DNA from 2 places in the Arthrobacter sp. S2(2024) genome. Region 1 is predicted to be linked to the other one. Evidence: predicted binding sites of a transcription regulator. Region 1 holds the regulator's gene; the other holds the start of a gene.
What was found. Region 1 encodes HrcA, which represses chaperone genes, less so after heat shock. Its sites were predicted from a motif close to TTNGCACTCGNNNNNNNCGAGTGCNAA; they were not measured.
Positions count from the first base shown of each region.

Region 2: VLA65_RS05875 (FmdB family zinc ribbon protein) is a predicted target of HrcA. The motif match lies at 1,929-1,955, and genes of this name have one in related genera.

Region 1 is NZ_JAYKZI010000003.1:335,168-338,567, forward strand. It holds gene VLA65_RS08065 (DUF4870 domain-containing protein) at 1-148, opposite strand, end outside; gene VLA65_RS08070 (DUF3097 domain-containing protein) at 252-1,109, opposite strand; gene hrcA (heat-inducible transcriptional repressor HrcA) at 1,290-2,303, shown strand; gene dnaJ (molecular chaperone DnaJ) at 2,371-3,400, shown strand, end outside.
Region 2 is NZ_JAYKZI010000002.1:475,432-478,831, reverse strand. It holds gene VLA65_RS05885 (AAA family ATPase) at 1-407, shown strand, start outside; gene VLA65_RS21980 (hypothetical protein) at 417-662, shown strand; gene cpaB (Flp pilus assembly protein CpaB) at 682-1,437, opposite strand; gene VLA65_RS05875 (FmdB family zinc ribbon protein) at 1,603-1,866, opposite strand; gene VLA65_RS05870 (5-formyltetrahydrofolate cyclo-ligase) at 2,021-2,626, opposite strand; gene galU (UTP--glucose-1-phosphate uridylyltransferase GalU) at 2,744-3,400, shown strand, end outside.

The sequences.
Region 1 (3,400 bases):
GCACGCAGCCGAGGATTCCTCCAAAGTGCGCCAGGGTTGCCCACTGCCGGTCTTCCGAGGCGGTCAAGGGCAGCGCGTTGGCAGGAACGCCGTGGTACTGGGACTGGCCCGAGGTGCCGTCCCGATCGTCAGGAGCGTTGTCTGCCACAGTTTCTTCCTTCGAGTGTCTATCGGTGCAGTGTTGCTGTCCCAGAATACTTGCTTGGCACGCGGTCAGCCGACCAACTGCTGTCCCCTACGCAGGTAATTCATCACGGAACGGTCAGGAAATCGATCACTTCCTCCACGCGACCCAGCAGAGACGCCTCCAAATCGGCATAGCTGTGGACGGCGCCCAGCAGCTTCTGCCAACCCAGTCCGACGTCCTCGGCCGTTTCATGCGGCCAGCCGAACGCCTTCAGGATCCCGGTCTTCCAATCCGTGCCCCGCGCGATGGTCGGCCATTGCTCGATCCCCAACACCTTGGGCCGGATTGCCTGCCAGACGTCCACGTAGGGGTGTCCCACGATCAAGACGTTTCCCGCGGCGCCCGGCAGGGTCATGGCGTCGGCAGCAATCCGCGACTCCTTCGAATCCGGGACCAAGTGGTCCACAAGGATCCCGAGACGGCGGCCCGGGCCAGGGGAGAATGCGGCTATTGCCGCCTTGAGATCGTCCACGCCGTGCAACGGCTCGACGACGATACCCTCCACCCGGAGATCATCTCCCCACACCTTTTCCACAAGTTCGGCGTCGTGCTTACCTTCCACCCATATCCGGCTCGCCTTGGCGACTTGGGCCCGCTGGCCGGCGACTCGGACGGATCCTGATGCTGTCCTGCCTGCTGGCGCCGCCCTCTTGGCGGCGGCCGGGCGTGGGGCAGGCGGCAGGAGCTTCACGGCTTGTCCCTCCAGCAGGAATCCGAAGCCAAGCCGGAACGACTTGGCCTTTCCCCGTCGATCCTCCAGCACCACAATGTGCATGCCTCCGGACTTCTCCACCCTGGTCACGGCCCCGACCCAGCCGGACTGGACGTCTTCGAGAACCATTCCGCGTTCAACAGGAACCTCAGGCAGTTGCCGTTTGGCAGGCGAGGAGAGGTCTTGTGGGCCCCAATTGTCGTAAGACACGGTCTTCACACCACTTTGCGCTAGGGGATCGGTCACGGTCCGTGGCATTGCGTGGGACCGCGCGGGAATCATGTTCGCCGCGAGCGGTACCAATGCTAACAACGAGGTGGCTCATACTAGACTTGTTAGCACTTGGGCATGTTGAGTGCTAACTGTTGAAATGTTGATTGGAGGTGGGCAGTGAGCGAACCACGCAAGCTTGAAGTGTTACGCGCCATCGTGGAGGACTACGTTCACTCCCGCGAGCCGGTCGGTTCCAAAGCCTTGGTTGAACGGCACCATCTGGGAGTGTCGAGCGCAACCATCCGCAATGACATGGCCCTCTTGGAAGAAGAAGGCCTCATTGCCGCACCGCACACGAGCGCCGGCCGCATTCCCACGGACAAGGGTTATCGCCTGTTCGTCGACCGTATTTCCGAGGTCAAACCACTTTCGGCCGCCGAGCGCCGGGCCATCCACTCCTTGCTTGAGGGACCTGACGACGTCGAGGACATCCTTGAGCGCACCGTCCGGCTCCTCTCCCAACTGACCAACCAGGTCGCCGTCGTGCAGTATCCGCACCTGAGCCGCGCGCGCGTCCGGCACATTGAGTTTGTCCTTTTGGCACCGCGCCAGGTCCTGGCGGTGTTGATCGCCGATTCGGGCAAGGTGGAACAGGGCGTTGTGCACGCAGCGACGGACACCACCGACGACGAACTCATGGCCTTGCGGGCGCGATTCCTTGGAAGCATCGCCGGCTCCCAGCTCGACCTCATGCCGCAAGTGCTGCCATCGGTGGTTGCCCTGTGCCCGCCGGGGCTTCGGAACCTTGCCGGCGCCCTTGCCCACGGCCTGGAAAGGCTTGCCGAGCGGAGCCGCGACGAACGCATGGTCATGGCAGGCACGGCAAACCTGGCCCGCTCCAACGTGGACTTCCCGCTGAGCATCGGTCCGGTCCTCGAAGCGCTTGAGGAACAGGTTGTCATGTTGCGGCTTTTGTCCGACATGGCGGAAGACCCCCGGGGCGTCACGGTGAGTATCGGCCGCGAAAACCCCTACGACGGCCTCTCCGAGGCTTCGGTGGTTGCCACGGGCTACGGTCCGGGCAGCAGTGCCAAGATCGGCATTCTTGGACCCACCCGCATGGACTATCCCAACACCATGGCGGCCGTCCGTGCCGTCGCTCGCTACCTTTCCCGCATTCTGGGCGGCTGACGGCCTCGGCTGGAAACCGCCCCGCAAGAAACGCAGTGGAACCGTAAACAAGGAAGAGATACCGACTTTGAGCAGTCACTATGACGTTCTGGGCGTCTCGCCGGAAGCAACCGGCGAGGAGATCAAGAAGGCCTACCGCAAACTCGCACGTAAGCTGCACCCCGATGTGAACCCCGGGGCCGGCGCTGCAGAGGAATTCAAGGCGGTGACTCACGCTTACGAGGTCCTCTCCGACCCACAGAAGCGCCGCGTCTACGACGCCACCGGCAACGAGAACGGGACCGACAACGGTTTCGGCGGCGGCTACGCGGGCCAGGGATTCGCCTTCCAGGACATCTTCGACACCTTCTTCGGCGGAGGAGGTGGCGGCATGCAAGGCCCCGCATCACGCATGCGCCGCGGGCAGGACGCCTTGATCAGTGTCCGCATCGACCTGCGCGAAGCCGTCTTCGGTGTCAACAAAAAGCTCGAAGTGGACACTGCAGTCATCTGTCCCACGTGCGAAGGCTCATGCTGCCGACCGGGCACCCACCCGGAACGCTGCGACATCTGTGGCGGCTCGGGCCAGGTCCAGCGGGCCGTGCGCTCGATCCTCGGCCAGGTCATGACCGCCGCGCCGTGTGGATCGTGCGAAGGTTTCGGCTCGATCATCAAGGATCCCTGCAATGAGTGCAACGGCCAGGGCCGCATCCGCAGCCGCCGTTCACTGACCGTCAAGGTGCCTGGCGGCGTCGCTACCGGGACCCGCATCCAGCTGTCGTCGCAAGGCGAAGCAGGCCCCGCAGGCGGGCCTCCAGGCGACCTCTACGTGGAGATCCGGGTCAACAGCGATTCCACCTACATCCGCGAAGGCGACGACCTCCACGCCACGCTGAGCGTCCCCATGACCGCCGCGGCGCTGGGTACCGAGCTCCAGCTTGAGACTTTCGACGGTCCCCAGGAAATCGACGTCAAGTCCGGCACGCAGTCCGGCGAAGTCATCACCCTGCGCGGGCTGGGCGTCACCCATCTCCGCGGCTACGGCAGGGGAGACCTCAAGGTGCACCTTCACGTTGAGACGCCCGGCAAGCTCGACGCCGCACAGGAAGACCTGCTTC
Region 2 (3,400 bases), on a different contig from region 1:
TTGCCGCGGCAGCCGATCCCGTGCACACCATAGGTCGCGATGACACCGAAATGCCCACCCCGGTGGCCATTGAATCGGATGGCACGGAACGGTACCGCCGCATGAGCGTCAGGGAGCGCAGCAGGCTCCGGCCCCAACTTCTGGAACGCCTGGGTTGGCGTTACATGTCCTTGTGGACCATTGAAGTATTCACGGATCCTTCGTCCTGCGCCGACCGCATCGGTTCCTATCTGGGGCTGGAGAAGCCGACGGCACCCTCGTATGGTGCCGTCCAGGATGGATTCCTGGATGTTGATGTTGAACAATTGGAACTGAACAGTCAGGCGGACCAGGCCACGGCCGGGCCTGATGGTAGGCAAGGCCCCCGCGGTACGCAAGGCACTGGCTCGGGACCGGCGATCCCCTAAGGAAGCGCAATGGCGGAAAGCAAAAGCACTCAATCCAAGCGCGCTGCGGACACCAGTGCCGATGCGCTGGGCCCTGACGCGGAGTTGGACGAGCAGGAGAAAACAAAAGTGAAGCCCGCACCGGAGCGGAAGCCGGCAGGAGAGAGTATTCTGCCCAAGAAAGCCTCCGAGGATGATCCACGCCGTTGGGGCGATGAGCCTGGCTATGACCACGACGCCTGGCTGAAGGAGCAAAGGCCCCCGCACTGGGGCTGAACCCTCCATTTGCTCGTGGTTATCCGGCCGGGGCTCGGGATTGCCGGTTGTCAGAGGGATTGACGAGGACAAAGAACAGTTTCCCTCGCGTGGAAGCTCCGGCGAGGATTTCGGCCTGTTGCGGATTGGCGGCGACAACCACAAGGCCGTCCGCCTCGTTCGTGCCCAACCATTGGGTGGCTTTGCCTCCCTGCCCGGACGTCCACAAGACCGGGACCGCAGATGCCAGGAGTTCGGATTTCTTGCCGGGCCCTTCAGGCCCATCTGCTGCGGTGAGCACAACGTCGACCACCTGGCCCGGCGAGATGAGCTGGATTGAAGCGGGATCGGCCATGCGAAGTGGAACGGCCGCCGTCGCGGGTGCGGTGCCGGTGAGCAGGCCCGGTCCCAGGAGTTGGGCGTCCGTGGGGATCTGCCCCTTTCGCAGGGGCGAGGCAAGCTGCTTCCCGCCGTATCCGGTTTTGGGGGAGAGCGCCCCCGCGGGTACTCCATCTGGAAGGACTTCGAGGGGTTTGAGGTCGGAATCCATCAAAGTGGACCCGGCAGGAAGATCCCGCGCGGCGGCCAGGACCGTGACTCGCTGCTCCGAAGGGGGAGTCAGTTGGTGGACCGCGATCCCGGCGGCCACGCATAGCAGAAGGGCCACCACGAGGCGGCGGTTGTGGTTTAGCCAGCCAGCGAAGCGTCGATGCCCGGATTGTCGCGTGGGAGCGCCGAGGCGCCCGCCCGCCCTGAAAGGAAGAACCTGAAGGCGACGCGTACGGGCCATGCTCATCGGCGACGGGATCCTATCGCGCGGGAGCGACGAAGATCCGGCAGGCACAGGGCCCGGGGATACGTTCGGGATTTTTGGCATGGTGCCACGCTAACGGGGCACGCAGGTCCCGTGGCAGGGCCCTATTGAGCTATGTGGAAAACCGGGGGCAGCCGGAAACGGCTATCAGCTCGCGGCAGCCGCCGGAACCGACGCCGGAGCCGGAGACGCAGCTGGTGCGGCGGGAGCGGCCGAAACGGTGCTTCCCTTGGAATCCCGGGAGTCGGTGCGGTAGAAGCCCGATCCCTTGAAGACGACGCCCACGCTGTTGAACTTCTTACGCAACGACCCTTGGCATTCAGGGCAGTCGGACAGCGAGCTGTCCGTGAAAGCCTGAACGATGTCAAAGGCATGTCCGCAGTCTTTGCAGGCATAGGCATATGTGGGCACTGGTGATCCTCCTCCGGGACGAACTGCAGGTCCTGTGCTGCCAAGGCGGATTGTTCCGTCCATTAGCAGTCGCAGGGCCTGAGTGCCAATTCTATCATCCGGAGTCGAGGCCGCTACTACGGAATGTGGCGGAGTAGACAGACCTCAAACTCGGTCAAGCCGCCGCAACCAGGCGTACAACCCGGTAAGGGGTAAGTGCCTCGGCCACGGGCTTGTCGAACGATTGTGCGGGGATCGTCCCCGCGGGCAGCACTTCGTGGTCATATACGACGGCGACAGTCGGCGGACGCTGCCCGTCGGCGTCGAGCTTGTCGAGGAGCCGGTCGTAGTAACCGCCCCCTTGCCCGATACGGTTTCCGCTTTCATCGACCGCGGTGGCCGGAAGGAAGATTCCAGCCGCATCCTTGATGACGCCACTGTCGAATCGTTCGCCAATGGGCTCGTCAATCGGGGCGTAGTTCGAGCGGACAAAAGACGTTTCCGGTGTCCAATAGACCCAGCTCAGATGCCGTTCCGGTTCACAGACGGGAAGGAGGACCCGGTGCCCGGCGGCGTGGAGCGAAGCGAGCAAGGGCATTGTCGGCGGCTCGGCAGCCACGCCGACATAAGCCGCGAAAGTCGACGGATTCCCTTGGGTAACCGCATCCGCCCACAGGAGGCCATGGCGGGCAATCCCCGTTCCAGCGTCAGCACGCTGTTGCGCGGTCAAGGTGAGCCTGCGCTTGCGGTTGTCCCGGCGGATATCGTCCTTCAAAGTCATCTTTGCTCCAGTTCTTGCTGCTGTGCGGCCCGGGGATGGGCAGGAAAGGGAGCTTCACCGCTGTGCGCCCCGGGACTCTTTTGCCCAATGTCCAGCTCCTTCCGTTAGATTAGTCCGGTGACTTCCAATAGCTGCGCCGTCCGCAAGGCCGTGATCCCAGTTGCCGGGCTCGGTACCAGATTCCTGCCGGCTACAAAGGCCATGCCCAAGGAAATGCTGCCGGTTGTCGATAAGCCGGCCATCCAATACGTGGTTGAGGAAGCCGTGGGCGTCGGCCTCAACGACATCCTGATGATCACGGGACGCAACAAACGCGCATTGGAAGACCACTTTGACCGTGTCCCGGCGCTTGAAGCGACCCTTGAGGCCAAGGGAGACATCACCAAATTGGACGCTGTACAGGCCACGAGCGGCCTGGGCGACATCCACTATGTTCGCCAAGGCGACCCCAAGGGCTTGGGCCATGCGGTGCTGCGTGCCAAGCAGCACGTCGGCTATGAGCCGTTCGCGGTTCTTCTCGGTGACGATCTGATCGACGCCCGGGACACTCTCCTCAGCGACATGATTGAGGTCCAGCAGAAGACCGGCGGATCCGTCGTAGCCCTCATTGAGGTGGAACCCTCCCAGATCAGTTCCTATGGCTGCGCTGACATCGAGGATATCGGCGAAGACGGCTACGTCCGGATCAAGCAGCTTGTGGAAAAGCCAGCCGCAGATGAAGCTCCATCAAACCTGGCCGTGATTGGCCGCTACGTGCTTCACCCCGCCGTATTT